3 regions of the Methylobacterium sp. AC690 genome follow, and region 1 is predicted to be linked to each of the others. Evidence: predicted binding sites of a transcription regulator. Region 1 holds the regulator's gene; each other region holds the start of a gene.
The links. The regulator HrcA, encoded in region 1, represses chaperone genes, less so after heat shock. The targets are predictions, from matches to a motif close to GTTAGCACTCNCNNNNNGNGAGTGCTAAC.

Region 1 (10,324 bases):
CTGAGGAGCGAGGTTGCGGCAAGGAAAGCGGCAACTGTTCTTGTTTTCTTCATCACACTACCTCCGAAGAAGAGCCGCGCCCGGATCACTGATCTTGTTGATCTACCTGCGCTGGCGATCTCTTCTGAAGAGAATGTGGTCCCGAGCGATCGCGATGTCATCTTAAAGATTGGTATGGTTCGGTTCATCAAATATTCGTTGACATAGGTCCCGTCGAAGGGGCGGAACAAGTCCTTACCGAGTCGGACGGTGGCGGCACAAAAAAGCACGCGGTGATCGCTCACCGCGTGCCGGTCATGCCTCCGAGGGTCGAGCGGCTCAGGCGGCCGAGAGGCGTGTCTTGCGGGTCAAGGCTTCCTCGACGGTGCCGTCGCCGTCGAGGTAGCCGTGACGCTTCGGGTTCGGCATGATCAGCGAGCCGATGAAGGCGATGCCGAGCATGATCGTCACGTACCAGAAGAACGTGCTCTCGGAGCCGACCTGCTTCAGGTACAGCGCCACCGCCTCGGCGGTGCCGCCGAACAGCGAGTTGGCGATCGCGTAGGACAGGCCGACGCCGAGGGCGCGCACCTGGGTCGGGAACAGCTCGGCTTTCACGATGCCGCTGATGCCGGTGTAGAAGCTGATCACGATCAGGCCGACCATGATCAGCGCGAAGGACAGGATCGGGTTCTGCGTGGATCCGATGGCGGTCATCAGCGGCACCACCATCAGGGTGCCGAGGCCGCTATAGAGCAGCATGTTGGCCTTGCGCCCGATCCGGTCCGACAGCCAGCCGAAGAAGGGCTGGATGATCATGTAGACGAACAGGGCCGCGGTGGAGATCTGCGAGGCCGTGACCTTGTCGATATGCGCCGTGTTGAAGAGGTATTTCGGCATGTAGGTGGTGAAGGTGTAGAAGCTCAGCGAGCCGCCGGCGGTGTAGGCCAGCACCACGCAGAAGGCGCGCCAGTGCTTGAACAGGGCCGCGAAGGTGCCGGAATCCTTCTTGGCCATGTCTTCCTTGGTCGCCGTCTCGTCGAGGGACGAGCGCAGGTAGAGCGCCACCACCGCTGCGACCGCGCCGATCACGAACGGGATGCGCCAGCCCCAGGCGGTCAGTTCCTGGGCGGTGAGGAAGCTCTGCAGGATGATGAGCACCAGCGAGGCGAGGAGCTGGCCGCCGATCAGGGTGACGTACTGGAACGAGGCGAAGAAGCCGCGACGGCCCTTCACGGCGATCTCGCTCATGTAGGTGGCGCTGGTGCCGTACTCGCCGCCCACCGACAGGCCCTGGATCATCCGGGCCAGCAGCAGCAGGGCCGGCGCGAGCTGCCCGACCGTGGCGTAGGTCGGCAGCACCGCGATCATCAGCGACCCGGCGCACATCATCAGCACCGAGATCAGCATCGAGGTCTTGCGGCCCAGGCGGTCGGCGATGCGGCCGAACAGCCAGCCGCCGATCGGGCGCATGAAGAAGCCCACCGCGAACACCGCGGCCGATTGCAGGAGCTGACTCGTGCTGTCGCCGGCGGGAAAGAAGACCGGCGCGAAGTAGAGCGCGAAGAACGCGTAGCAGTAGAAATCGAACCATTCGACGAGATTGCCCGACGAGGAGGCGACGATCGCCTTGATCCGGCGTCGGCTGTCGGCGGCGTCTTCCGCCTTGGTTGGGATGGCCCCGGCCCCACCTGTCATACGTCTCGTCCCTGTGCTCTGGGCAATGCCGTTCCGCGGCTTGCTTTGCGGCGACGTTACCGCCTCGAACGAGATTTCCAAAGGGCGATCAGCGGGTTGTCCGAAACAGCCAAGATGTTTCTGAAACCACGCTGTGGAAGACGCGAGTCTGAGCTTAGCTGCAACGTTACAATACGATTGGCGCAACCAGCGGGAAGATCAGCGCAAGAAAAACGGGAACGGTTTCTCGAAGATCCTCGTTGCGGACGACATCGACGTCCTGTGGCGTCAGGCAGCAATGAAAGTGGAATCGAACCCATGAACAAGCTCTTTCGGAGCACGGTGACGGCGGCGGCCCTGGTGATCGGCGCAACGAGCGCGTTCGCGCAGGGCGGGCCGGGTGGCGGTGCTGGCGGCGCCGGGGCTGGCGGCGGTGGTGGCGCCGGCGGGGCCGGAATGCGCGGTGGCGGCGCTGGTGGCGGTGCGGGTGGTGGCGCCGGCATGCGTGGTGGTGAAGCGGGCGGCGCCGGCGGTGCAGGAATGCGCGGCGGTGCCGGGGGCGCGGAGACCGGGGCCGGTCCGGCCGGGGGTGCCCAGCGCGGCGAGGCCGGCGGTCGTGGGGCCGAGGGTGGTGCGGCGCGCCAGGACGGGCGTGCGGGTCAGGCCGCCGGGGAGCGCGGTGGTCGCGAGGACGGCGGAGCCGCGGCCCGCGACGGCCGAGACGGCAAGGCCGACCGGGACGGCAAGGGCGATCGGGACGGCAAGGCCGATCGCGGCGGTAAGGCCGATCGCGACGAGCGCGGCGGTAAGGCCGATCGCGACGAGCGCGGCGGACGGGCCGAGCGCGATGGGCGTGGGGGTCGCGACGGCGGCGTCGAGCGCGAGGGCCGGGGTGGCCGCGGCGATCGTGGCGCCGTCCGGGGTGCCTATGGCCGCCTCGGCGCGCCGCAGCGCACCGAGTTCCGCCAGAGCGTCTTCCGCCGCGGCATCCCGCGCCTGGCCGCCGGCGCCTTCGCGCTCACCGTCGGCACGGCGATCGCCCGCAGCTACACCCTCTACGACCTGCCGCCGGACGTCGTCCGGATCGCGCCGGAATACGAGGATTACCGCTACGTGCTGGTGGACGACGACATCGTCATCGTCGATCCCGACACCTACGAGATCGTCGACGTGATCCGCGGCTGATCCAAGCGGTCGGAATCACGGTGGGGGCGGGGCTTCAGGCTCCGCCCCTTCGCGTTTACGCTCAGCGCTTGCGGTCGAGGAGGCCGGAGACCACCCGTGCGGTGTAGTCGACCATCGGCACGATGCGGGCATAGTTCAGGCGCGTCGGGCCGATGACGCCGACCACGCCGACGATCTTCTGGGAGCCGTCGCGGAACGGGGCCGCGATCATTGAGGAGCCCGAGAGCGAGAAGAGCTTGTTCTCGGAGCCGATGAAGATCCTCACGCCCTCGCCGCCCTCGGCCCGGGACAGGAGCTCGATCACGTCCTTCTGGGTCTCGAGATCGTTGAACAGCAGGCGGATGCGGTCGAGATCCTCGGCCGCCCGCAGGTCGTCGAGCAGATTGGCCTGACCGCGCACGATGAGCTGTCGGGCATCGGAGGGGCCGACGCTGACGGCGAGGCCGGCATCCACGAGGCGCTCGGTGATGGCGTCGAGTTCGCGCTTCATCGCCTGCCGGCCCGACTCGATCTCGGCGCGGAGCGTCCCGAGGGTCCGGCCCTGGAGCCGGGCATTAAGGTAGTTCGAGGCCTCCTGCAGGGCGCTCGCCGGCAGGCCCGGCGGCAGGTCGAGGAGGCGATTCTCGACGGAGCCGTCGTCGGAGACGAGCACGACCAGCGCCCGGGTCGGGTCGAGGCGGACGAATTCGATGTGCTTCAGGTGGACGTTGGTCTTGGTGGTCAGGACCACGCCGGCGCCGCGGGAGATTCCCGAGAGCAGCATCGAGGCCTCGGCCAGGGCGGAATCGAAGGTGTGGCCCGAGGCGGCCGCGCGCATCTGCGCCTCGATCCGCTCCTGTTCCTCGCGCCCGACATCGCCGAGCTCCAGCATCGCATCGACGAAGAAGCGCAGGCCCTGCTCCGTGGGCAGACGACCGGCCGAGGCGTGGGGCGCGAAGATCAGCCCGGAATGTTCGAGATCCGCCATGACGTTCCGGATCGAGGCCGGCGACAGGGCCATGGGCAGGATGCGCGCGAGGTTGCGCGAGCCGACCGGCTCGCCGGTCGTGAGATAGCTCTCGACGATCTGCCGAAAGATCTCACGCGAGCGTTCGTTCAACGCGCTGAGCACCTGCATCTGCTGCAATGTCGAAAAGGGGCGGGCGGGCTCTGTCACGGTCCATTCCTGAGGCGGAGAGTGTGACGGTCTCCCGAGTTTTACACAATGCTCCCCACCGTCGCTCCCGGCGGGCAACGCAAGGGAATACGAGAAACAGCTTGGCCGCGGAAGGCGTTCCGCTCGCGCGGCCCGCGGCGGATTCCACCCGCTCCGGGGCACCGGCGAGGCCCACAATCCGCCCGGCCTCGCTTGCCGGGCGAGGGCCGGAACCGTAAAGCCGCACTCCCATTACCACCGAAAGGAGAGCGGCATGCGGCCCTCGAAGCGCGCGAACGACGAACTGCGCATGGTCACCCTGGAGCGCGCCGTCTCCCGCCATGCCGAGGGCTCCTGCCTCGTCAGCTTCGGCGACACCAAGGTGCTGTGCACGGCCACCCTGGAAGAGCGCGGTCCGGGCTGGCTGCGCGGCTCCGGCAAGGGCTGGGTCACCGCGGAATACGCCATGCTGCCGCGCGCCACCCACGAGCGCACCCGCCGCGAGGTGAATTCCGGCAAGCCGTCGGGCCGGACCCAGGAGATCCAGCGCCTGATCGGACGCTCCCTGCGCGCCGTGACCAACCTGCCGGCCATGGGCGAGCGCCAGATCACCGTCGATTGCGACGTGATCCAGGCCGATGGCGGCACCCGCACCGCGGCGATCACCGGAGCCTGGGTCGCGCTGCACGACTGCTTCACCTGGATGCGCGGCCGCTCGATCATCTCGGTCGACCCCTTGCGCGAGCACGTGGCGGCGGTCTCCTGCGGCATCTACAAGGGCAAGCCCGTCCTCGACCTCGACTATGCCGAGGATTCCGGGGCCGAGACCGACGCCAACTTCGTCATCACGGGCACCGGGGGGCTCGTCGAGGTCCAGGGGACCGCGGAGGGCAAGCCGTTCTCGGAGGAGGAGCTGTTCGCGCTGATGCGCCTCGCCAAGGGCGGCATCCAATCCCTCGTCGCCCTCCAGAAGCAGGCCGTGGCACAGGGCGCCTCCGCATGAGCGCGCACCGCATCCTCACCGGTCGCGTCGTCATCGCGACCCACAATGCGGGCAAGCTCGTGGAGATGCGCGAGCTCCTGGCGCCCTTCGGCGTCGATGCCGTCTCGGCCGGGGAACTCGGCCTGCCCGAGCCCGACGAGACGGGGACGATGTTTGCCGAGAACGCGGCGATCAAGGCGCTGGCCGCCGCAACCGCCTCCGGCCTGCCCGCCTTCGCCGACGATTCCGGGCTCTGCGTCAATGCGCTGGACGGGGCGCCGGGGCTGTTCTCGGCCCGCTGGGCCGGGCCGTCCAAGGATTTCACCGGCGCCATGGCGCGCATCGCCGCCGAACTCGACAAGCGCGGGGCGACCACAAGGCGGGCGCATTTCGTCTCCGCCCTGGTGATCGCCTGGCCGGACGGCCACACCGAAACCTTCGAGGGCCGGGTCTTCGGCGAACTCGTCCCGCCGCGGGGCGCGAGCGGGTTCGGCTACGATCCGATGTTCCAGCCCGACGGCTACGACCGCACCTTCGGCGAGATCTCATCGGAGGAGAAGCACGGGGTCGACTGGCAGACGGGCAACGCCCTGTCGCATCGCGCGCGCGCCTTCGTGCTCCTGGCCCAGACCTGCCTGCGGCGACCCTGAGACCGGCCGCGGGATTGCCAAATGGCGGTCCCGCGCGCACATCCGCGTTATGACCGAACCGACAGGCCCGGACCACCCGACCCGCGACGCGGGGTTCGGGGTCTACGTGCACTGGCCCTTCTGTGCCTCGAAGTGCCCCTATTGCGACTTCAACAGCCACGTGCGCCACGCGCCCGTGGACGAGGGCCGCTTCCTGCAGGCCTTCCGCACCGAGATCGCCCACGTGGCCGCGCGTACGCCCGGCCGCATCGTGTCGAGCGTCTTCCTCGGCGGCGGCACGCCCTCCCTGATGCAGCCCGCCACCGTGGCGGGCCTGCTGGACGCGATCGGGCAGGCCTGGAGCGTGGCGCCCGGCGTCGAGATCACCCTGGAGGCCAACCCGACGAGCGTGGAGGCCGAGCGCTTCCGCGGCTACCGGGCTGCGGGCGTCAACCGCGTCTCCCTCGGTGTCCAGGCCATGGACGACGCCGCCCTGAAGCAGCTCGGGCGCCTGCACAGCGCGGCCGAGGCCATGGCGGCCGTGCGGGTCGCGGCAGCGCATTTCGAGCGCTACTCCTTCGACCTCATCTACGCGCGCCCGGACCAGAGCCCCGCCGCCTGGCGGGCCGAGCTGGAGGGGGCAATCGCCCGCGCGGCCGAGCACCTGTCGCTCTATCAGCTCACCATCGAGCCGGGCACGCCGTTCTACGGCCTGGCCGCCGCCGGCAAGCTGGTCCCCCCCGACGACGATTCCGCGCGTGCCCTCTACGACGTGACCCAGGAGGTCTGCGACCGGGCCGGCCTCCCGGCCTACGAGATCTCCAACCACGCCCGCCCGGGCGCGGAATCCCGGCATAACCTGCTCTACTGGCGCTACGGCGAATATGCCGGCATCGGCCCGGGCGCCCACGGTCGCCTCGTCGGCGAATCCGGTCGGATCGGCACCGTCACCGAGCGAACGCCCGAATCCTGGCTCGCCCGCGTCGAGGCACAGGGCCACGGCATCGTCGAGACCGAGGCGCTGGCCGCCGCCGACCAGGGCGACGAGTTCCTGATGATGGGCCTGCGCCTGCGCGAGGGCATCGACCCCCGGCGCTACGCCGCCCTGAAGGGCCGCAGCCTCGAGGCGGTCCGGATCGACGACCTCGTCGCCGCGGGGCTGATCGCCCGCCGTTCGGACGGCCGCATCGCCGCGACGCCCGCCGGCGCGCCGGTGCTTAACGCGGTGGTGGCCGCGCTCGCCGCCTGATCGGGTTTCGGACGATCAGGTCCCGGAGGGACCGAGGGTCCGCGGCGCGGGGCTGACGATGGTGGGCGCGCCCGAGCGGATCTCGTGGACCGCCAGGGCCCGGTCGCTCGGCCCGTCCGGCCGGAACCGGAAGGTCCCGTCGACGCCGGAGAAGCCGGACGGGTTGGTGAGCGTCGTGTCGGCGAAGCGCTGCGAGCCAAACTGGCGCGACAGGGCCGCCATCAGCGAGACCGCGTCGTAGGCGAGGGTCGCGACCCGCGGCGGCACCGCGCCGAAGCGCGCCTGGTAGCGCTGCGAGAAGCCGTTGAAGCCGGCGGCGTCCGGCGCCGCGAACCAGCCGCCCTGGAGGGCGGGCAGGGCGAAGACGCGGGGATCGTTCCAGACGGCGGTGCCGATCGGCCGGACCCGGCCGGGGGCGAACCCCGCCTTGGTCAGGGCCGGCGCGACGGTGGCGAGGCCATCCGGCGTGTCCGGCAGGAACAGCGCGTCGGCCTGGGCGGCCGGACCGGTGATCAGGCCGCCGAGGCGCCCGATGGCGGGGGCCGGATTGCCGACGGGATAGCGCTCGATCGCCACGAGGCGCGCGCCCTTGCGGGCCACCGCCTCGCGGAACTGGGCCTCGACGGCATTGCCGTAGCTCGAATCCGGAATCATCGCCGCGAAGGACTTGCGGCCGGACGCGACGGATTCGTCGACGACCCGATCGACCTCGGCCTGGGGCAGGAAGCTCAGGAGGTAGGTGCCGCGGGCCGCGACGCCGGCATCGGTCGAGAACGCGATGAGGGGCTTGCCCGCCGCGCGCACCACCCCGGCCGCGGCCTGGACGTTGGCGGCGAAGAGCGGGCCGAGGACGAGCTCGGCCCCGTCCGCCACGGCGGCCTGGGCCGCCTCGCGCGCGCCCTCCGGCGCGCCGCGGTCGTCCTTGACCAGGATCTGCAGGTCGGGCTTCTGAAAGTCCTCGATGGCGAGTTCGGCCGCGTTGCGCATCGCCGTGCCCACCGCCGACCCGGGTCCGGAGAGCGGCACCACCAGGGCGACCTTCACCGACCCGGTGCCGATCCGACCCCCCGCCGCGGGAACCGGCACGTCGGTTGCCGGCCCTTCGGCCTGGGGCGCGGGGGCCCGGTTCGAGACGCGTCCGCCGCCATCGGGTCCCCCGACGCAGGCTGCGAGCAGGAGCAGGGTCGCCATTCCGACCAGCCCGGATTTCAGCCCGTTCGCGCGCGTCATCGGTGGCCCCCCTGTCGCCGGCTGACGACCCACGCTTGCAGTCTAAGGGCGAAAAGTAAATGTGAGCCGACGTCCCCCACGCATTCCGCCCGAGGCCCCGATCGTGGCAAGGTCCCGGCCATGACCCAGAAGATCGACACGCGGACCCGTCGGCGGCGCGACCCGGCCTCGACGGGGCCCGGCGCCCGCCCGCCCGCCACCTTCACGGCCTTCGGGCTCGCCGCCGAAGCCGAGGCGATCGACCCCGGCCTCCACGTGGTGGCGACTCCGATCGGAAACCTCAAGGACGTCTCGTTCCGCGCCCTGGCGACGCTCGCCGCCGCCGATGCGGTGCTGGCCGAGGACACCCGCGTCACCCGCACGCTGCTGATGCATTACGGGATCACCACGCCCTTGGTGGCCTATCACGAGCACTCCAACGCGGCGGTGCGCGAGCGGATGATCGCCCGGATGCAGGCCGGCGAGGCCCTGGCCCTGGTCTCGGACGCGGGCACGCCCCTCGTCTCGGATCCGGGCTTCAAGCTGGTGCAGGCCGCGATCGAGGCCGGCCTCAGCGTCACGCCCATTCCGGGGCCGTCGGCGGTGATGACCGCCATCGTGGCCGCGGGCCTGCCCACCGACCGGTTCTTCTTCGAGGGCTTCCTGCCGGCCAAGTCCGGCGCTCGGCGCAACCGCCTGGAGGCGCTCGAGCGGATCCCCGGTACCGTGGTACTGTTCGAGTCCCCCCATCGTCTGCCCGAGATGCTGGTCGACGCCGTGGAGGTTCTCGGGCCGACGCGCCCGGCCGCCGTCGCCCGCGAGCTGACCAAGCTCTACGAGACCATCCGGCGCGGCAGCCTCGGGGATCTCGCCGCGCTCTACGCGGAGGAGGGCGCGCCCAAGGGCGAGGTGGTGGTGATCATCGGCACGCAGGAGGAGGCCCCCGATGCGGCCGAGACCGATGCGGGTCTCGACGCGGCCCTGACGGCGGCGCTCGCCCGGCACTCGATCAAGGACGCCGCGACCCTGGTGGCGGAGGAGACCGGCCAGCCCCGGCGGGTCGTCTATGCCCGCGCGTTGGCCCTGGCGCGGCGCGACGATGAGGCCTGAGGTCCGCGCGGTCGCGCGCCGGCGCGCCACCGAGCTCCGGGGCCGCAGCGCCGAGAGCCTCGCGCTCCTCGCCTTGCTGCTCAAGGGCTACCGTCCCCTCGGCGCGCGCTTCCGCGCGGCGGGGGGCGAGATCGACCTGATCGTCCGGCGCGGGGCGACGATCGCGTTCGTGGAGGTGAAGGCGCGGAGCACGCTGGCGGCCGCTCAGGGCGCCATCGACGGGCACAAGGTCGCGCGCTTCTCGCGGGCGGCCCGGGCCTGGATCAGCCGGCATCCGAACACGGACGCGGCGACCTTCCGGGCGGACGCGGTGTTCGTCGCACCCTGGACCTGGCCCCGGCACGTGGCCGACGCCTTTCCGATCCGGTGAGATCAGGCGCGGGCGGCGGCCAACGCGGCGATCAGCGTCCGCTTGAGATCGGCCTGGCTGAACGGCTTCTGCACGACCGGACGCTCGCGGAAGGGCTCGCGAATCCCGGCCCCGCCATAGCCCGTCGAGAACACGATGGGCAGGTTGCGCTTCACGATGGCCTCGGCCACCGGATAGATCGGTTCGCCCGCGACGTTGACGTCGAGGATGGCGACCTCGAAACTCTCGTTCTGCGCCATCTCGAGGGCGGTCGACAGACGCGCGGCGGGTCCGACGACGGTGCAACCGAAATCGAGTAGCATGTCTTCGAGCAGCATAGAGATCGCAGCCTCGTCCTCGACGACAAGCACGCGAGCCCCGTTGAGAAGGTCTTCGTCCACTTGAGCACTCACGCCGGGGCTTCTTCCCTTCGATCGACTTGGAATTCCAAAACGCCTTCCGCGGAAGGTGTTGAGGGGTTCGCTCCCACCGTGTGCAACCGGCCTCGCGTGATGCGAATGATGCAGGGCCTGAGCGAGACCGCAAGGCCCGCTGAACGGCCCGGCATAGAGCGAGCCGTCGCCCGTTCCGCGGGGCGTGTCAAGCACCTGGCCGTCGTCAAAGGCCGTCGGCAGGCCAGCAATGTTACGGTCTGAAACATTTCTGTGCCACCGAGCTCCACCGGTAGGCAGACGCCCCTGGAACGCCAACAACCTATGTTAACGAAACCGGACGGGCCGCGAGACTGGACACGACGCTCGGCCATTACGGGGCTCGCGCTCCTCAGCGCGCGAGGGGGCGGCGCGGCCGGAGCCGCGAC
Region 2 (10,324 bases), on a different contig from region 1:
GGCCGCTTCAAGGCGCTGATCGACGAACTGGAGAGCGACGCGTTCTCGCGCATCATGGGCGAGAAGTTCGGCATCGACCTCGTCTCCTGCCCGCGCCTGACCACCATCATGAAGCGCAGTCAGCTCAAATACGGCTCGATCCACACCGATGGCCCGTCCAAGGTGATGACGATGCTCATCTACATGAACGACGCCTGGGACGCCCCGGCCGCCGGGCGCCTGCGGGTGCTCTATGACGGCAAGAATTACGAACCCTTCGCCGTCGAAGTGCCGCCCACCATGGGCACGATGTTCGCCTTCCTGCGCGCCGACAATTCCTGGCATGGCCACGAGCCGTTCGAGGGCGAGCGTCGCGTTGTGCAGGTGGCATGGGTCAAGGACGCGAATGAACTGGAGCGCAAGAAGAAGCGCAATCGCACCGCCCAATTCCTCAAAGGCATCTTCGGGCGTTAAGTTCGCACCGAAGCCCCGTTTGGCCCTGGTCCCAAGGGACCGGGGCCCGCCGCACGATCGACAGTGCCCCGACGGACCGATCGCGCGTCGAATATCCTCGCAGTCCGGGTCTGTTTCCCGTCGCCCACGCCCGGTTCTGTCGAATCGGTCTGCAGCGGAGTAGGGCCGGCTTTTTGCGGATCGCCTCGGCCGTCCCTTCATGCGCGGCGAAGATCACAGGTGACGCGAGCGCGAGCCTGTCGACGCGGCCAGCACGCGCACGCACTTCACGCGTCTTAGTCGATATTCCCAAGTCCTGACAACCGTGCATTGTTGTGACCGGCAGGGGATGCCTGCCGGGCACTGACGTGTGACGCATCACGCTGAGCCGATCGCTTGATTCGCGCGTCCGGTTCGTCCGATCCCCGGTTCGCGGCTCGCCGTCCCGACCGACAGCGAGGGGAAACGACGTTGTGGGGGGAACGGGCATGAGCGAAGCCGCGCGCCGGCCACGGGGGAGCGGCCGGCTGATTGCCGTCGCGAATATGAAGGGCGGTGTGGGCAAGACCACAACGGTCGTCATGCTGGCTGAGGCTCTGGCTGCAGACGGAGCTTCGGTGCTGGTTGTCGATCTTGATCCTCAGGCCAGCGTCTCGGTCTGCCTCGCCGGGGAGACAGCGTTGGCCGAGATGATCGCCCGGGGTCGCACCCTCGAGGCCTATCTCGCGCTCAAGCTCGTGAGCCGCGAGAAGCCACTCCTGGCACCCCGCATCCAGAGTCAGACCGGCGTCACCATGCACCGGAACGCGCCGCTGCCACTCGCGCTGCTTCCGGCCGGTCCCTACCTACGGCTGGTCGAGCGCGAGATCATCTACGAACTCACCGCGCGCAACTTCTCGATGCGCGCCATCGACGGAAAGCTCCGAACGATCTTCGAGGACGAGTTCGTCCCGCTCGCGGAGCGCTTCGACTACATTCTTTTTGACTGCGCACCTGGCATCTCTCCGATGACCGAAGTTGCGATCCGCGGTGCTGACCTCGTCATTGTCACGTCGATCCCAGACTATCTCTCGACCTACGGGCTCGATGCTTTCATCCAAACGGTATGGGGCGACAAGGATCGACGGCACGACGCGGTCGTACCCGCGCGACAGCCTCACGTGCTGGTGACGCGGTATCAGCCACAGGTCCGCCAGCACCAGCACACGCTGGCGCGGCTCCAGGCGGAAGCGAGTGCAGAGGATCCGGGGTTCCGCCTCTTCGCAACGCGCATACCCCAGGCAGCGGCGCTGGCTGGAGCGCTCATGCCACGTCGGGATTTGCCCACGTTCTCGGGCAAGTACGGCATCCATGTCTCCACGATCCTCATCCCGCTGGTCGCAGAAGTGAAAGGAGTCTTCGATGGCGCTTGACGTGGATGGTTTCGTTGCCCTCGGGGCGATCGCGCGTTCACCGGAGGTTTTTCCGGATATTCGGGCGGACCTCGCCAGGACCGTCCGGTCCCTGGTGGTGAAGCAGTTGAAGGTCAAGAATCTGACTCTCGATGGCCTACGCCGGGTGCGCAGATGTTTGGGCACCGAAACCTACGCTCTCATCATCGACGGCCTGACCGAGGCCGAGGCGCGAGCGTTGATCGGACGTCTCGACAAGCATCACGCGGAGGCGAAGCGCGCAAAAGCTGACTGGCTTCGACGCCGCTTGGCCGATCTCGTGGGTGGTGCCGAGCCCGCGGTGAGGGCGGAAGCCTCTCCGCAGCGACGGGCCGGATCCGCCGCTGGGGCTCCGAGCCTCACGCGTGCCCTCGGAAGCCCTGCCTTTACCGCATCCTGGGACCGCAAGGATCACGATCGGACTGGGAAGGCCGGATCAAAGGCGGTTGGTGCGAAGGCGGTGCGCGTCAAGAAAAAAGGCGCCTGATGCGCCGCCTGCGATCCTGACTATTGCACTGCGATCGGCTGTCGCGCAGACGAAAAAGGGGTCGCCTTACGGCGACCCCCCATTCCGATTTGGTCGGGTTCTGACTTCTTAGAAGTCCATGCCGCCCATGCCGCCGCCGCCCGGCATCGCCGGGGCGCCGCTGTCCTTCTTCGGAGCATCGGCGATCATGGCTTCGGTGGTGACGAGGAGGCCGGCGATGGAGGCGGCGTCCTGCAGGGCGGTCCGTACGACCTTGGCCGGGTCGACGATGCCGGCCTGGATCATGTCGACGTACTCTTCGGTTTGGGCGTTGAAGCCGAAGGTGATCGAAGAGGTGTTGTCGGTGATCTTGCCGACCACGATCGAGCCTTCGACGCCGGAGTTGGCAGCGATCTGGCGAATCGGGGCTTCAAGGGCCTTCAGCACGATCTTGATACCGGCCTGGACGTCCGGGTTGTCGCTCTTGAGAGCACGGACGGCTTCACGGGCACGGAGGAGGGCGGTACCACCGCCGGGAACGATGCCCTCTTCCACCGCAGCGCGAGTGGCGTTGAGCGCGTCGTCGACGCGGTCCTTCTTCTCCTTGACCTCGACCTCGGTCGCGCCGCCGACGCGGATGACCGCGACGCCGCCGGCGAGCTTGGCCAGACGCTCCTGAAGCTTTTCACGGTCGTAGTCCGAGGTGGTCTCCTCGATCTGCGCCTTGATCTGGCCGACGCGGGCCTCGATGTCCGACTTCTCACCGAGACCGTCGATGATCGTGGTGGTCTCCTTCTCGATGCGGATGCGCTTGGCGCGGCCGAGCATCGGGAGGGTGACGTTCTCGAGCTTGATGCCGAGATCCTCAGCGATCATCTGACCCTGGGTCAGGATCGCGATGTCCTCGAGCATGGCCTTGCGGCGATCGCCGAAGCCCGGAGCCTTGACGGCCGCGACCTTGAGGCCGCCGCGCAGCTTGTTCACGACGAGCGTGGCAAGCGCCTCACCCTCGATGTCCTCGGCGATGATGACGAGCGGCTTACCGGTCTGCACCACGGCCTCGAGAACCGGCAGCATCGCCTGGAGCGACGAGAGCTTCTTCTCGTGGATGAGGATGTAGGGGTCCTCAAGCTCGGCGACCATCTTCTCCGCGTTCGTGATGAAGTACGGGGAGAGGTAGCCGCGGTCGAACTGCATGCCCTCGACAACATCGAGCTCGGTCTCGGCCGTCTTGGCCTCCTCGACGGTGATGACACCCTCGTTGCCGACCTTCTGCATGGCGTGGGCGATCATCTCGCCGATTTCCTTGTCGCCATTGGCCGAGATGGTGCCGACCTGGGCGACTTCCTCGGAGGAGGCGACCTTCTTCGCGCGGCTGGTGATATCCTTCACGGCGGCGGTGGTGGCGAGGTCGATGCCGCGCTTCAGGTCCATCGGGTTCATGCCGGCGGCGACGTACTTGGCGCCTTCCCGAACGATGGCCTGGGCCAGCACGGTGGCGGTGGTGGTGCCGTCACCCGCGATGTCGTTGGTCTTCGAGGCCACTTCGCGCACCATCTGGGCGCCCATGTTCTCGAACTTGTCGGCGAGCTCGATCTCCTTGGCGACGGTGACGCCGTCCTTGGTGATGCGCGGCGCACCGAACGACTTCTCGATGACGACGTTCCGGCCCTTGGGGCCGAGCGTCACCTTCACCGCGTCAGCGAGGATATCGACGCCACGGAGCATCTTCTCGCGGGCGTCGGAGGCGAAGCGGACTTCTTTCGCTGCCATGTCAGATCCTTGTCAGTGATGGGCCCCGAGGCGCCGGATGGCACCCTCGAAGGGCTCGTGAAAGGGAGGAGAACCGAAAGCCGACTTAGGCGACGACGCCCATAATGTCGGATTCCTTCATGATCAGGAGGTCCTGACCGTCGATCTTGACCTCGGTGCCGGACCACTTGCCGAACAGGACGCGATCACCCGCCTTGACGTCCAGCGGGTTGACGCGACCGGCTTCGTCACGGGCGCCGGGGCCGACGGCGACGATCTCGCCCTCTTGCGGCTTCTCCTTGGCGGTGTCCGGGATGATGATGCCGCCCTTGGTCTTCTCTTCGCCTTCGATGCGGCGGACGACGACACGGTCGTGCAGCGGACGGAACTTCATGAGCTGCCCTCTTGCTTCAAATTCGTGGATGGCGTTGATGCGGCGCGGCAGCGCGCTCAACCCAGGTCGTTAGCACTCTCCTTGAGTGAGTGCTAACGATGGCGACGAGTTAGGCGCGGGCGTCCCTTAAGTCAAGACTGTCGCAGGTTCGGACGACGATCCAGCGACAGGATCATCCCCCAATTCCACAACCCGATGGAAAGTCCTTCGCGGATGATCAAGCTTCATGGTCCGCAAGGCGCGGTCGAGCCCGCGGCGCAGGCAGCCGCAGAAGCATACCCAGTGGAAGTCGTGTGGATCGATCTCGATGATCCGAGCGCCGAGGAGGCCGAGCGGGTCGAGGCCTGCACCGGCATCCGGGTCCCATCGCGCAAAGCCCTCAGCGAGGTCGAGAATTCGAGTCGGCTGCGGCGCTTGAAGACCGGGTTCTCGCTCTCGACCCCGATGGTCACCTTCGACAAACTTGATACGCAGTTGAAGCCGTTGGGCTTCGTGCTCACCAGGGACCGCCTCGTCACAGTGCGCTTCCACGAGCTGCGGGCCTTCGCGGAGGTGAAGAAGCGCATCGATACCGGCGACGGGCCGGGCACCACCTCCACCGAGATCTTCCTTCTCCTGATGGAGGAGCTCGTCGACAGTCTCGCAGACTCCCTCGAGGACATGGGCGCGGACCTCGACGAGTTGTCCACCCGGATCTTCGATTTCGATGTCCGCGGCGGTGCACCAGCCGGGGACGCCAAGCTGCGCAGCCAGACGCCCCGTCGGCGCGACTTGGCACTGCGCCGGATCCTGCGCGGCATCGGACGCCGCGGGAAGACCCTCGGCAAGATCCGTTCGAGCCTCCTCGGACTGGAGCGGATCGTCCCCTTCGTGGCCAACGAGTGCGAGCACATCCTCGGCGAGGAACAGGTGCCGCGCTTCGAGGCCGTGCGGCGCGACATCGCCTCCCTCGACGAGTTCGAAATCCGCCTGTCGGAGAACGTCCAGTTCCTTCTCGATGCGACCCTCGGTCTGATCAGCATCGAGCAGAACAACACCTTCCGGGTTCTCACCGTGGCATCGGTGGTCGGCATCCCCCCGACCCTGATCGCCTCGATGTACGGCATGAACTTCAAGCATATGCCCGAACTCGAATGGGCCTATGGCTATCCCTACGGCTTGGCACTCATCCTTGTGAGCGCCATCATTCCGATCGTTTTCTTCCGCATCCGGGGGTGGTTGTGACTGGTTGACGGAATGTTTGGCCGCCCGCGCTAGAGCGTGGCGCGACGATGCCCCGTCCAGCCGGCATCCGAGGATGACCCGTCCACGCCATGGCCGTGATCGCTGCCTTCGTCCTGAATGCCGGCCTGAACTTCGTCCTCGGCCTCCTGATCGCCAAGCTGCTGGGACCGGCGGAGTTTGGTCTGTTCGCGCTGGCGACGGCCGGTGCGATCGTAGCCAACACGGTCCTGTTCGAGTGGCTGCGTCTCTCGGCGACGCGATTCTACTCAGCCCGGGTCCGTGTCGATGAACCCTGGATCCGCCAGGGCCTCGACCGGGCTTACATGGCCCTCACGCTCAGCCTCTTCGTGGCGGCCTTGTTCTGCGCAGGACTGGGATTCACGCTCGAGCCCAGCGCGGAAAGTCGTCTCGCGATCACGGCCGGCGCGGCGGTCGCTGCCTTGGGTATCGGCGTCTTCGACTATCATGCGGCGCTCGCCCGGGCGCGCTTCGACGGCCGGCTCTACTTCAACCTCGTAGCAGTCAAGAACGGTCTCGCCTTCGTGCTGATGGCAGGGGCCGCCTGGTTCTTTCCCCAGCCCGTCTGGGTCCTGACGGCGGCCGGCATCAGCCAGGGTTTCGCGATCCTGCTGCTGTATCGGCCGCTGCGCGATCCGGTCGCCCCGCGCGTGCAGCTGAAGCTGCGGGAAGCCTGGCAGCTCTTCGTTGCCTACGGCCTTCCTCTCATTGCCGCTAATGCGATCTACCAGCTGCTGCCGTTCCTGAATCGGGGCAGCATCGCGTCGCATGCAGGACTCGCCGAGGCGGGCTACTTCGCCCTCGCCGCCGATGTGACCACCCGGAGCATCGGCACCCTCGGGACCGCCCTCGACCTGCTGCTCTTCCAGCTCGCGGTCCGGGTCGAGGAGGAGCAGGGGCGCGCTGCGGCCGAGCGCCAGGTCGGGCTCAACATCGGCGTGGTGGTGGCCCTGCTGCTGCCCTGCGCCGTCGGGTTCTGGGCCGTGCTGCCGGCTCTCGAGGCGCTGGTGGTGCCGGAGGCCTATCGCGGCCCCTTCGCCGCCTATGCGGGGCTGATGGTACCGGGCTTCTTCTGCCTCGCGATGACCAATTTCGCCCTTAACCCGATCTTCCAGATTCGCCGGCGCACGCGCCCCGTGATCGCTGCGGCACTGGTTGGGCTCGCCTTGAACGGGCTCGGGTTATGGCTCCTGCCGTCCCGGTACGGTCCCGAGGGCGTCGCGATCGCCCAGACCGTCGGCCTCGGGGCCGCCACCCTCGTCCTGGCTTGGCGGGCACTCACCGGACCCCAGCGCCTGCACCTGCCCTGGTGGGAGATCCTGGCCGCCAGTATCGCCTCCCTTGCCATGGCGCTCTGCCTGCTGCCCCTGCGCCATATCGAGCCGACCCGAGCGCTGCTTTCCGTTCCCCTCGGCATGGTGGTCTACGGCGTGCTCGTCTGGCTCTTCGACATCGCGGGCCTGCGCGGCCACGTGGCGGCGCGTTTCACCCGGTCCCCACCCGGGACCGCACCGGCTGAATAGCCGATCCGAACCGGATGCCATCTGCACGAACCTCCTCTAAGGTGGCTTCACAGGAACAGGATCGAGGGCGCCGCAGAGTGCCCCGGATCGGGTAGGAATCGATGCGTACATATGAGCCTCAGGACGAGGGCGCCGCGGCCGAGATCGTCCGCGCGGCGGTCGGGAGCCCGGAGCGGCTCCGCCTCGTCGGCGGAGCGACCAAGGCCGGGATCGGACGGCCGGCCCAGGACGAAGCGACGCTCTCCAGCGTGGGCCTGAGCGGCATCACGCTCTACGAGCCCGCGGAGATGGTGGTCGCCGCCCGGGCGGGGACGCCCCTGGCCGAGGTTCAGGCCCTTCTCGCGGCCCGCGGGCAGATGCTGCCCTTCGAACCCATGGACCACCGCTCCCTGATGGGCACGACCGGAGAACCGACCTTCGGCGCCGTGGCGGCGGCCAACACTTCCGGGCCGCGCCGGATCAACGCGGGCGCCGCTCGCGACAGCCTCATCGGGGTGCGCTTCATCAACGGACGCGGCGAGGCGATCAAGTCGGGCGGGCGGGTCATGAAGAACGTCACCGGGCTCGACCTGGTGAAGCTGATGGCCGGGTCCTGGGGCACCCTCGGTCTCCTGACGGAGGTGACCTTCAAGGTGCTTCCTGTTCAGGAACGGGTCGCCACCCTCGCATTCCCGGACCTCGACGATGCCCGCGCCATCACCGCCCTGAGCGCCGCCCTCGGCTCACCCTTCGAGCTGACTGGCGCCGCTCACCTGCCGGCCGGGATCGAAGGCGGCGCGGCGCGGACGCTGATGCGGATCGAGGGTTTCTCGGAGTCGATCGATTACCGCCTCGGCGAATTGCGTCGTCTGCTCAAGCGCTTCGGCCAACCCGAGATCGTCGAGGGCGAGGCGGGAACGGCGCTTTGGACGCGTATTCGCGACGCTGCCGCCTTCGCCGAGCCGCGCAGTTCCGCGGTCTGGCGCATCTCCGTCGCGCCGACCCGCGGCCCCGCCGTCACCGCCGCGATCGCCGCCCGGCGCGACGCCCGCTGGTTCTACGACTGGGGTGGTGGGCTGATCTGGCTCGCGACCGATGCGGCCGGCGATGCCGGTGCCGAAGGCGTCCGCGCCGCCGTACGGGCGCAGGGTGGGCACGCGTGCCTTGTGCGGGCACCCGACGCCGTCCGGGCGGCCGTGCCGGTCTTCGAGCCGCTGGCCGAGCCCCTCATGCGGATCACCGCGGGCATCAAGGCGGCGCATGATCCGCATGGCCTGTTCAATCCGGGGCGGATGTACGCCGGTCTCTGAGCGGGGGGCGGTGCGGGACGAGGTCGCGCCGCCTGCGCTGTTCGGAGCGATTCCAAGGCTCGGCAACCGGCGCGAGACCCTCTAAACAGGTGGGACCAAGAAGACGATGCCGACGCGGGCCGGACCCGATGGACGGCACGAGGGTGGACCCGAGGACTCACCGTGCAGACCAATTTCAGCCTGACGCAACTCGCCGATCCGGCCATGGCGGCGTCCGAGAAGATCCTCCGGACGTGCGTGCATTGCGGGTTCTGCACCGCGACCTGCCCGACATATCTTCTGCTCGGCGATGAACTCGATTCGCCGCGCGGGCGGATCTACCTGATCAAGGACATGCTCGAAGGCGGAAAGCCGGCGGTGCCGGAAGTCGTCAAGCATGTCGACCGCTGCCTGTCCTGTCTGTCCTGCATGACGACCTGTCCCTCGGGTGTGCACTACATGCACCTCGTCGACCATGCGCGGAGCTATATCGAGGAAACCTATCGGCGTCCGTTGAGCGACCGGCTCCTCCGCAGCGTGCTGGCCTTCGTCCTGCCCTACCCGAACCGCTTCCGGCTGGCCCTTCTGGGGGCGAAGATCGGGGCCCCGTTCCGGCCCCTGGTGGCGCGCCTGCCGCGGGTCGGCAACCGCCTGGCGGCCATGCTCGACCTCGCCCCGGCCCACCTGCCGAACCGCAACCCGACCGACCGGCCCGGCACCTTCCCGGCCGAGACGCGCGCCCTGGAAGCGAGCGCGGCGTTGCATGGGTATACCGCACCGTCGCGTCGAGGTCGCGTGGCCCTGCTGCGCGGTTGCGCCCAGAGCGTGCTCCGTCCCGATTTCAACGAGGCGGCGATCCGGCTCCTGACCCGGCACGGGGTCGAGGTGGTCCAGGCCGCGGGGGAGGGCTGCTGCGGCGCGCTCACCCATCACATGGGCAAGGCGGATTCGTCGCACGCCCAGGCCCAGCGCACCATTGACGCCTGGATCGCCGAGATGGACGGCGCCGGTCTCGATGCGATTCTCGTCACCGCCTCCGGCTGCGGCACGACGATCAAGGATTACGGCTTCATGTTCCGCGAGGACCCGGCCTATGCGGAGAAGGCGAAGCGGGTCTCCGCCATCGCCAAGGACGTCACCGAGTACATGGCCACCATCGGGTTGATGCCGCCGATCGTCGAGACCGACCTCGTGGTCGCCTACCACTCGGCCTGCTCGATGCAGCACGGCCAGGGCATCCGCACCGAGCCGAAGAACCTCCTGAAGACGGCGGGCTTCACCGTGAAGGACGTGCCCGAGGGCCACATCTGCTGCGGCTCGGCCGGCACCTACAACATCCTCCAGCCCGAGATCGCCGCCCGGCTGCGGGACCGGAAGGTCGCCAACATCGAGCGGATGCGCCCCGACGTCATCGCCACCGGCAACATCGGCTGCGCCACCCAGATCGGGAAGGGGACGGCGATCCCGATCGTCCACACGGCGGAACTGCTGGACTGGGCGACCGGCGGCCCGAAGCCGGCGGCGTTGGCGGGATTGCCCGAGCGGGCGATGCTGGCGGCGGAGTAGGGACGCATCAGCGCCGGGGCCGCTCCGCCATCGGGCTCCAGCGATATCCCAGTCCGTCGCGGACGACGTACCCCAGCGACGGGAAGTCGGTGTGGTAACCGGCGACGAGGACACGATCGGTGGCGGCCATGTCGTAGATCGTCCGCCGGGTGGCGGCGCCGGCCGCCTTGTCCATGTCGAACAGGGCGTGCCAGTCGGGCCGGGCCAGCGAGGCCACCTCGTGATGGGCGCTGTCGCCCCAGACCAGCAGG
Region 3 (10,324 bases), on a different contig from region 1:
TCGTATGCAGTGCCCGACCGCAGCTACCAGCGTCGTGCCGTCGCGGAAGACACGTTCGTCATGGGGACCTATGCCCGAGGCAACGCCTCGCGGAAGGACTCCCTCCACTTCGCGCAACCCCTTCACGACACGAACGGCCAGAAGGTCGGCGTCCTGGCCGCCGCCATCGACCTCGATTGGCTCGCGAAGTATCTGCGGCGCAACCTAAGACTGTCGAGCACCTCGGTCACCGTCGCCGACGAGAACCATGTCATCCTGGTCCGCTACCCGGACGGCGATGGTTGGGTCGGCAAGCCGATCCCGCCTGAGCGGCTACGCATCCTTACTGAACGGGGCGAGGGTGTCCGTGTCGATCTCGGGATCGACGGACGCGAGAGGGTCCTGGCCAACACCCAACCTTCCGGCCCGACCTCGGCGGCCTGGGTCACCGTCGGCCGCGACCGCGACATCGCCTACGCTGACGTCGATGCGGCGACGCGTCGGGGAGTGGTCCTGATCGCGCTGGGTGCCATCATGGCGATCGTGGCCGCGCTTTTCGCCGGGCGCTTCTTCATCCGCCGTCCCTTCGGCCGCCTGCTTCGGACGGCGTCCCAGTGGCAAGCCGGCGACCTCGCCGCCCGGAACGGCCTGGATGGGGGCGACGAGTTCGGCCGGCTCGGGCGCAAGCTGGATGCCATGGCGGGAAGCCTGCAACGCAACGAGGCGGAGCTGCGGGAGGAGATCCGCAACGGCCGGGCGATGCAGGAACGGCAGGTGACGATGCTGCACGAGTTGAACCACCGGGTGAAAAACACACTCGCCACGGTCCAGGCGTTGGCACGGCAGTCGACCCGGGGCGGCGACGCGCCCGGGGAGCGGCTGGAGGCCCGCATCCTCGCCCTATCGAAAACACACGACCTACTGACGCAGGACGATTGGTCGAGCGCCCCCCTGCGCGCGGTGTTGGAGAATGAAATCGGGCCATACCGGGGCGGCGATTCCACTTTCGTGATTGAAGGGCCCGACGTCGACCTGCCGCCCCGTCACGTCCTATCGCTCGGCATGACACTGCATGAGCTCGTCACCAACGCAGCCAAGTACGGCGCGCTTTCCGTGCCGGGCGGCGAAGTGCGTGTCGCCTGGTCGATTGCCGGTGCCGGGCACGGCGAGCGGTACCTGCGCCTTGATTGGATCGAGACTCGCGGTCCACCGGCATCTTCCCCCGAACGTCGCGGTTTCGGCACGCGCTTGATCACGATGAGCGTTGAGCGCGAACTCGACGGCAAGGTCACCCTCGACTATGCGGAGAAGGGATTGCGTGTCGGCATGGACGTCCCGTTGACCGAGTTGGGCCGGGCACATCTCAGCCCACTCGCCACTGCCCATTGAAATCTACTGCAGGAGGCCAGCCCCAAACGTCTGGCATCTCCCGGCCCTGTCGGCAAAGGTGAGATATCGTCATCCCGCTTAAAGAGCGATGGAAGCGAAAAGAGCGCTCCGCTGGTAATGAACATGGACGGCCTTGTGCCGAAACCAGTCGTCTAGCCTGTCCAGGCTGGTCTGCGAAACACGCATTCTGCGACGACGTTCATACCGTTTTTGTGCGAACGGCCGTGGGGATCGGTCGCTTTCCAAAGTACCCGGGGCGTGACACTCCCCTCCCATGAGCAGCTTGCACAAACTGATCGGGACGGTTGCCCGCCGACGTCATTCGCCGGTCACTGATTACGGCGTCACGTTGCTGCTTGTCGGCGCCATGACGTTCGTCCGGTTCCTGGCCCCGGCCCACGTCGCACCATTTCTGCTGTATATTCCCGTCCTGCTCGTCGTCACCCTGGCTTTCGGCTGGGGTGCCGGGACGTTTGTGCTGTTGTTGTCCACCCTGATCGCCGCGTGGTTCTACACGCGCGATGGGATGCTCGGCAGCGTCGACGTGGCCCTGCTCTGCCAGTACGTGACTGTCGGCGCGACCATGGTGTGGATCTGCCACGCGTTGCGCCGGTCCGTGGTGCAGAACGAAGCCACCCTGGAGCGGCTCAACGCGGCGAACCACATCCTCGTCGACCGGGAGACGGCGTTGACCGACGCCAACGCCGTGGCGGAGGCCGCCAAGGAAGCGGCCGAGCAGGCCAACGCCGCGAAGAGCGACTTCCTCGCGAACATGAGCCATGAACTCCGCACCCCGCTTTCCGCCATCATCGGCTACAGCGAGATGATGGGCGAGGAGATCGCGGACGGCTGTGCGGCGCCGGACCTCGTGGCCGACATCGGCAAGGTCGAGCGCAACGCCCGCCACCTGCTCGGGCTTATCAACGACGTGCTGGACCTCTCTAAGGTCGAGAGCGGCAAGATGGAGGTCTACGCTGAGGATTTCGCGGTGGAGGACATGCTCCGCGACGTCGCGGGTTCGGTCACGACGCTGGTCGGCAAGAAGGGCAACACCCTGGAGATGCAATTCGCCCCTGGGCTGGGCCGGATGCATTCAGACCTGACAAAGACGCGGCAGGTGCTGTTCAACTTCTTGAGCAACGCGGCCAAGTTCACGGATAAGGGGACCATCACGGTTGCCGCCTCCCGCATCATGGACGCCTCGGGTGGCGACCAGCTATCGTTCTCCGTCTCGGACACCGGAATAGGCATGACGGCCGAACAGGTGTCACGCCTGTTCCGGCGCTTCGAACAGGCCGATGCCTCCACCACGCGCAACTTCGGCGGGACCGGGCTTGGGCTTTCGCTCACGCATGCCTTCGCAGACATCCTCTTTGGGACCATCACGGTGTCCAGTGTGCCCGGCCAGGGCAGCATCTTCACGTTCACCGTCCCGGCGATCTACGTCCCGCCCCTAAACGAGCAGGCCTCGCCTGATCCGGACGTCATCGGTGATGTCGGGGCGGAGGGCGACATCATCCTGGTCATCGACGACGATACGGATCAACTCGCCCTCACGACCCGGTTCCTCCACCGCGAGGGCTTCCAGGTGCGGACCGCCACGAACGGCAGGAGCGGGCTTGACCTTGCCCGGAAGCTGAGGCCGCGAGCCATCCTGCTGGACGTTATGATGCCGGGCGTGGACGGATGGTCCGTGCTGAGCCAGATCAAGGCGGACGCGTTGCTGGCGCCGATCCCGGTCGTGATGGTGACGTCCGTCGACCAACGCAAGCTGGCGGCGTCCCTCGGTGCCTCGGACTACATGATGAAGCCGGTCAACTGGGCTCGGTTCGGCAAGATCGTGAACCAGTTCAGGCTGGCGGAGCCGGACCGGCGCGGCACCGTACTCCTGGTGGAGGACGAGGCCATGACCCGCATGGCGATGCGCTCCACCCTGGAGGAGGACGGCTGGTCGGTCGTGGAGGCCTCGAACGGCGAGGAGGGCCTGCAGCAAGTGGCCGAGATCAAGCCGGACGTGGTGATCGTTGACCTGAACATGCCCGTCATGGACGGCTTCGGCTTCCTTGAAGGCGTTCGGGCCGTGCCCGGCTGCGCGGACATCCCGGTGCTCGTATTAACAGGCCGGGAGTTCTCGGCGGACGACCGGAACAAGCTTCGCGGCGCGAGTCAGATCCTCAATCGCGGCGACCTGGCGTCGGCGAGCCTAGCCGAAAGACTGAGGGATCTCAGGGCTTGAGTGGGGCAAGAGCGCCTCGGCGGCATCGGCGTCGAAGCCATGTCAACGTCCGCTTCGGAGCACCTCATTTCGCAGCCTGAACTACCGGGTTGGGTCGACATCTGCCGGACCGCTCTACGTCCGGGATGGGTGGTGTTCCGCCGGTCCGCTTCTCATCCCATTTGGGCTGGAAGCGGACCTTCGAATGGTTGCCGTGCGTACTGGATCCACCGAAGCAAGGTTAGGCCGCGCGGACCGTCGCGAGGAAGCGACCGACCTCGGCGCCGAGATGCTCGGACTGCCTCGACAGTTCGGAGGCCGCCGACAGCACCTGGGTCGCCGCCGCCCCGGTCTCCTCCGAAGCCTGCGCGACCCCGGCGATGTTGCCGGTCACTTCGTTGGTCCCGGTCGAGGCGAGGGCGACGTTGCGCACGATTTCCTGGGTCGCCGCCCCCTGCTGCTCCACTGCCGCGGCGATGGAGGTCGCCACGCTGTCGATCTCACGGATCCGCCCGGTGATGCCGCCGATTGCCGTGACGGCCTGCGCCGTCACACCTTGGACCTCATCGATCTGGCGTCCGATCTCCTCGGTTGCCCTGGCGGTCTGCTCGGCCAGCGCCTTGACCTCGGAGGCGACCACGGCAAAGCCCCGTCCCGCCTCTCCGGCACGCGCCGCCTCGATGGTGGCATTGAGCGCCAGCAGGTTGGTCTGCCCGGCGATGCCCGAGATCATGCCCACCATGTTGCCGATCCGAGCCGAGGTGGCCTGTAGGGCGTGGACCAGCTGCATGGTCTGATTGGCTTCGCCGACGGCCGATTGGGCCAGCCGGGTCGAACCGGAGACCTGCCGGCCGATCTCCTGCACGGACGAGCCGAGCTCCTCGGCTGCGGCCGCGACCGTATTTACGTTGGCGGCGGCCTCCTCCGCGGCGGCGGCGACGGTGGTGGACTGGCTCGCGGTCTCCTGAGCGGTGGCGGTCATCTGCTGAGCGGTTGCCTGGAGTTCGGTGGCCGAGGACGAGACCATCCCGACGATGCCGCCGACCGCGCGCTCGAAGCCGTCAGCGAGCTCGAACATGGTTCGCTTGCGTTCGGCCGCGGCGGCCTCGTCGGCGCGGCGCTTGACCTCGGCCTCCTCGGCGGCCTTCCGGGCGACCATGGCCTTGATGCCGTCGACCGCCTTGCCGACCGCGCCGATCTCGTCGCTGCGGACCGACTCCGCAATTTCGGCATCGGTCTCACCGCGAGCCATCCGCTGCAGCACGCTGACGAGCCTGCCCAGCGGACGGGCGACCTGCACGATGACCGTATAGACGCCGTAGGCGATGCTGAGCGCCGCGATGACGAGTGCCGCGAGGAGGGCGAGGCGGGACCAGCCTGCGGTGTGCTCGGAGCGATTGAACTCGGCCTCCGCTTCGTGGACCTGCAGCGTGGTCAGCTTGCTGAGAGGCGCGTTGGTGGCCTGCATGTTCTTCAACAGGTCCGCATGCGTCGCATCGAAATCCGGAGCGCCGCCTTGCGCGATACGCCTGAATATCTCGGAGATGACGATGCCGTTCTGATCGATCCGAGCCTGCAGGTCCTTGGCCAGGACCTCCTCTTCTTGTGTCAGCGAGGTCGCCTTGTAGGCGGACCATTGAGCGTGCAAGTTAGAGAGGTCGCGCTCCATCCTCTCCTTTGCCGTGGCGAACGCGACGGTCTTGCTGCGCAGCATTCGCGATACATCGATGATGTCATCGTAGGCATCACGGATGATGCTGAATTGACGGAGGCAGACGACCCGGTCCTCGTAGACGGTCTTGAGGCTTGAGTGGCTCCAGTGGAGCGCGAAATTCCCCAACGCCGCCGTGCCGAAGAGGATGAGGCCTAGCACCGCTAAAACTGACATAAGCCGCTGTTTGATGGTCATCGTCGATAAACTGCCTCTTTGTTCACCACAGCCGATACATCCATCGTTTGAACCGGAGTGGCGCCTGCTGTCCGGATGCGCAAAATAGAGGCAATTGGTTAATATGACGGCTACGCAACGTCCGAGAACCATGCGTAGCGTGATGACGGGCGGTCACGATCAGGACACCGCTGGCTGCCCTCCCAGGGCCTGTCGTCGCCTGAACAGTTTGGCTGGGCTTGCGTTTTCGTCTCTCTGATGGAGGAGGGACGATGCTGAGCGACACACAATGGGCTGATCTGGAGCCTCTGGTTGAAGCCTGCCGGCCCAAGGCCAAAACGCCTCCGCAGGATCTGCAGCGCACGCTCTCGGCCATCCTTTGGCGGCATCAGAACGGAGCCAAATGGCGAGCTATTCCCGAGGAATTGGGACCCTGGTGGCGGGCTGCCCAGATCTTCATCCGCTGGTCGCGTGCCGGCGTCTGGGAGCGGCTTCTTCACCTCGTGCAGGAGCGCGGTGTCCAACTCGGTATGGTATTCCGCGACGGCACGAACATGCGAGCGCACCAAAAGGCGGCGGGAGCCGCCAAAAGGGGGGATCTGGGCCCGAGCGAGATGCTCGTGAAGCTCTTGGCCGCTCACGTGGCGGGTATGGCACCAAGGCTTGCGTGATCGCGGATGGACGGGGTCGCGCCATCGCCTTCCGGCTGGCGCCCGGTCAGGCCCATGAACTTCCTCACGCTGTTCCCCTGCTCGACCAGCTGCCGGCGGTGCCCAAATGGGTCGTGGGGGACCGCGGCTATACCAGCCACGTCTTTCGCGAACACATCTGGGATATGGGCGCTCGGCCTGCGATCCCGCCTCAGCGCTACGAAGCGCCCGTGGCCTGCCCGGATTGGATCTACAACAACCGTAACCAGGTCGAGCGTCTCTGGACCAGGCTCAAAGAGTGGCGCGCCATCGCCACCCGCTACGAGAAGACTGCCGTCAGCTTCATGGGCGTCCTCTACCTCGCAGCCGCCCTCGATTGGCTTAAGCGATGACACGCCCGTGCTTCGGCAAGCACCCATAGCGCTTCGGGACCGCTGCACATGCAGCATACGAACTTTGGTGCGTTCCGTTGAACGGAAACAGCTGGATCAGCGTCCCTTCATGCCTGGCAGGGGAGGGCCGCCCACTAAAAAAGCTAGAGTTTAAAACAGATCAGCCACAGCTCCCTTTTTTCGCGAATCAGATATCCAGGCGGCTCATCCCGCGGATACCGCGCAAGTCGTCTATGAGTTTCATGCCCCACAAGTTTGTCGACAGCTGTGAACCGATCTTCGTAAAACTCTCATCCGTCGAAAAAATCGGCCATAGATTACTATCTTACTCGGGAAAAATCATAAATACGACCGCTAAGTCAACCAATGCGTCTTTAGGCCTGCAGTACACTGGTGCGGCCAGTCAATCTTCTATTATTTGTAGTTTGATAAACATCATTTGAGCTTTCAATGGGTATGAAGCTCCCCAGCCTATAAAAAAGAAATCGACACAGGCCCAGAAACATTAGCACTCTCGTTCACTGAGTGCTAAACCAACTGTCGCAGGGCCGCTGCGGATCTTCCTGCAGCCGCCTTCCCTTCAATGGCTGAGCCGTGCTGGCGCCATGTCATCGGTAGGGAGATTGGAACTCGACCATGAAATTTCGCCCACTGCACGACCGTGTCGTCGTTCGCCGCATCGAAGGCGAAGAGAAGACCAAGGGCGGCATCATCATCCCGGACAATGCCAAGGAGAAACCGCAAGAGGGCGAGATCGTCGCCGTCGGTCCTGGCGCCCGTGACGAAGCCGGCCGCGTGAACCCGCTCGACGTCAAGGCCGGCGACCGCGTCCTGTTCGGCAAGTGGTCCGGCACCGAGGTCAAGATCGACGGTCAGGACCTCCTGATCATGAAGGAATCCGATATTATGGGCGTCGTCGCTTAAGAGCCATACGCCCTGGTGTGATCTGCCAATACTGCCCCTTGAGGCACCCGATGTGGTGTGCCTCGGGGCCGCGCTAACATTGAAGTGACTTTTCCCATGGCTGCCAAAGACGTTCGTTTTTCCGCCGACGCCCGCGAGAAGATGCTGCGCGGTGTTGAGCTTCTTGCCAGTGCCGTGAAGGTGACGCTGGGTCCCAAGGGCCGCAACGTTGTGATTGAGAAGTCTTTCGGCGCGCCGCGCATCACCAAGGACGGCGTCACCGTCGCCAAGGAGATCGAGCTCGCCGACAAGTTCGAGAACATGGGCGCCCAGATGGTGCGCGAAGTGGCCTCGAAGTCGAGCGACATCGCTGGCGACGGCACGACGACGGCAACCGTGTTGGCCGCCTCCATCGTCCGCGAGGGTGTGAAGTACGTGGCCGCCGGCATGAACCCGATGGACCTGAAGCGCGGCATCGACCTCGCTGTTGCTGCGGTCGTGAAGGACATCAGTGAGCGCTCCCGCAAGGTGGCGTCTTCCGCAGAGATCGCTCAGGTCGGCACCATTTCAGCCAATGGCGACAAGGAAATCGGCGAGATGATCGCCCACGCCATGGAGAAGGTCGGCAAGGAAGGGGTCATCACCGTCGAGGAGGCCAAGACGGCCGAGACCGAGCTCGATGTGGTCGAGGGCATGCAGTTCGACCGCGGCTACCTTTCCCCGTACTTCATCACGAATGCGGAGAAGATGATGGCGGATCTTGAAGATCCCTACATCCTCATTCACGAGAAGAAGCTCGGGTCGCTTCAAGCGCTTTTGCCGATCCTCGAAGCCGTAGTGCAGACCGGCAAGCCGCTGCTCATTATCGCCGAGGACATCGAGGGTGAGGCGCTCGCTACGCTCGTCGTGAACAAGCTGCGCGGCGGCCTCAAGGTCGCGGCCGTCAAGGCTCCGGGCTTCGGCGATCGCCGTAAGGCCATGCTTGAGGATATTGCCCTGCTGACCAAGGGTCAGATGGTCGCCGAGGACCTCGGCATCAAGCTCGAGAACGTCACTCTTGAGATGCTGGGTCACGCCAAGCGGGTGCGTATCGATAAGGAGACCACCACGATCATCGATGGATCGGGCGACAAGGCCGACATCGAGGCCCGCGTTGCTCAGATCAAGGCGCAGATCGAGGAAACCACCTCGGACTACGACCGTGAGAAGCTCCAGGAGCGTCAAGCCAAGCTCGCCGGCGGCGTCGCGGTCATCCGCGTTGGAGGCTCGACTGAGGTTGAGGTCAAGGAGAAGAAGGACCGCGTCGACGACGCGCTCCATGCGACGCGCGCAGCGGTTGAAGAAGGCATTGTGCCCGGCGGTGGTGTCGCTCTCCTTCGTGCGAAGGCAGCGGCAGAGGGGCTGAAGAACGACAACCCGGACGTCCAGGCCGGCATCAAGATCGTGCTGAAGGCGCTTGAGGCTCCGATCCGTCAGATTTCGCAGAACTCAGGCGTCGAAGGCTCGATCGTGGTCGGAAAGATCCTGGCAAACTCGTCTGCGACGTATGGCTTCAACGCTCAGACCGAAGAGTACGTTGACATGCTTCAGGCAGGCATTGTCGACCCGGCCAAGGTTGTCCGCGCTGCCTTGCAAGGAGCGGCATCCGTCGCCGGGCTTTTGATCACGACTGAGGCGATGATCTCCGAGGCTCCGAGGAAGGAGGCTCCGCAGATGCCAGGTGGCGGCGGTATGGGTGGCGGTATGGGCGGGATGGACTTCTAGCTTCCGTATCCGCTGAGACAGTGATCCCGAAGACCGCCCTTAGGGGCGGTCTTCTCTATTTTGACATGGAGAAAATGTTTTGGCGTTAATGGGAGATAAAGTTTAACTACGAGCGGCACCTGGAACAGTTCAACGTATCAATGCGACCGCAAGAGGCGAGGGCATCTTGGTGCCGACCACTCCAATTTGACCTAATGCCTCGCTCTGCGCGCTGTTGGGTGGGAGCGCGGACGCATCTAGGAGCGGTTCCCTCGCGCCGTACCGCCCGAAGGATGCCAACCCAGCCAGTATTGGGCTCCGCAGGCGTGACCTACACGACCGCCTGCCGTCGCTTTCGATCGTGCGGCTGGAATGCTACTCACCCGCCTCATCACGAGGGGCTATCCAATGACCTTCCCGACGCGTCGCGCCGTGTTCCTGGCCGTCATCACGGGCTGCGTTCCGGCTTTTGCGCAGGCCCCGGTTCCGGCCGGTCCAGAGGCGGTCGCCTCGCAAGCCGTCATCCGAAAGCTGAACGCCTACGTCGGACTCATGAATCGAACGCTTCGCGCCTCGGAGTCGATGGCGCGTTACGGAAGCTGGGTGAATATGCGGACCGGCCCAACAGGTCGTGAGAGCATCGTGTACGGGCTCTACTCACTCTATGACGTGCGCGACGAGATCGCGAAGGCGAAGGCAGCCGTAGATGCGGAACCCCGGATGGCGGAGCTCGACGCGGCCGTCCCACCCTACATCGCGGCCTACGAAACGCTCGCCCCGCTGATTGCGCAGGCGAACGGCTATTACGAGCGGGCGGATTACAAGGTCGACAAGATGGCGGAGGGCAAGACCTTGCACGCCAAGCTCGCGCCGGCCGGCAGAGCCTTCCTGGAAGAACGGGCGAAGCTCGAACCGCTCTTCGCCCTGGAGAAGCTTAAGAGCGACGAGGCCGAGCTCGCGCTGATCGAAAAGCAGGAAGGCCGCAAGTCCCGCTGGGTCATCGCCAACGTCATGCTACGAGCGCGTCCGGTGGTGGAACTGCTCCCGCGCGAAGCTAAGCCCATAGTTGACCTGCCGGCCTTCGACGCCGCACTCGCGACTTATGCCTCGGCCGTCAGAAGCATGGACGAGTATGCCGTGGCCGAGCCGGGCTCCTTCTCCGGTT

Region 2: groES (co-chaperone GroES) is a predicted target of HrcA. The motif match lies at 4,543-4,571, and genes of this name have one in related genera.
Region 3: groES (co-chaperone GroES) is a predicted target of HrcA. The motif match lies at 7,018-7,046, and genes of this name have one in related genera.

What each region holds. Positions count from the first base shown of each region.
Region 1 covers NZ_CEEDOX010000011.1:137,906-148,229, reverse strand. Annotated here, with positions in the region: gene AC0IY1_RS14540 (YfdX family protein) at 1-284, opposite strand, end outside; gene AC0IY1_RS14535 (MFS family transporter) at 319-1,677, opposite strand; gene AC0IY1_RS14530 (DUF1236 domain-containing protein) at 1,975-2,841, shown strand; gene hrcA (heat-inducible transcriptional repressor HrcA) at 2,903-3,958, opposite strand; gene rph (ribonuclease PH) at 4,251-4,979, shown strand; gene rdgB (RdgB/HAM1 family non-canonical purine NTP pyrophosphatase) at 4,976-5,608, shown strand; gene hemW (radical SAM family heme chaperone HemW) at 5,658-6,836, shown strand; gene AC0IY1_RS14505 (penicillin-binding protein activator) at 6,852-8,066, opposite strand; gene rsmI (16S rRNA (cytidine(1402)-2'-O)-methyltransferase) at 8,187-9,155, shown strand; gene AC0IY1_RS14495 (YraN family protein) at 9,145-9,525, shown strand; gene AC0IY1_RS14490 (response regulator) at 9,528-9,917, opposite strand; gene AC0IY1_RS14485 (glycine betaine ABC transporter substrate-binding protein) at 10,221-10,324, shown strand, end outside.
Region 2 covers NZ_CEEDOX010000002.1:281,574-291,897, reverse strand. Annotated here, with positions in the region: gene AC0IY1_RS03730 (2OG-Fe(II) oxygenase) at 1-453, shown strand, start outside; gene AC0IY1_RS03725 (ParA family protein) at 921-1,844, shown strand; gene AC0IY1_RS03720 (hypothetical protein) at 1,834-2,349, shown strand; gene groL (chaperonin GroEL) at 2,458-4,101, opposite strand; gene groES (co-chaperone GroES) at 4,187-4,474, opposite strand; gene AC0IY1_RS03705 (magnesium transporter CorA family protein) at 4,688-5,698, shown strand; gene AC0IY1_RS03700 (lipopolysaccharide biosynthesis protein) at 5,788-7,239, shown strand; gene glcE (glycolate oxidase subunit GlcE) at 7,341-8,528, shown strand; gene AC0IY1_RS03690 (heterodisulfide reductase-related iron-sulfur binding cluster) at 8,691-10,073, shown strand; gene AC0IY1_RS03685 (MBL fold metallo-hydrolase) at 10,081-10,324, opposite strand, start outside.
Region 3 covers NZ_CEEDOX010000012.1:88,214-98,537, forward strand. Annotated here, with positions in the region: gene AC0IY1_RS15295 (sensor histidine kinase) at 1-1,368, shown strand, start outside; gene AC0IY1_RS15300 (response regulator) at 1,643-3,604, shown strand; gene AC0IY1_RS15305 (methyl-accepting chemotaxis protein) at 3,825-5,492, opposite strand; one part of gene AC0IY1_RS15310 (IS5 family transposase) at 5,744-6,059, shown strand; one part of gene AC0IY1_RS15310 (IS5 family transposase) at 6,059-6,513, shown strand; gene groES (co-chaperone GroES) at 7,150-7,437, shown strand; gene groL (chaperonin GroEL) at 7,534-9,180, shown strand; gene AC0IY1_RS15325 (YiiG family protein) at 9,568-10,324, shown strand, end outside.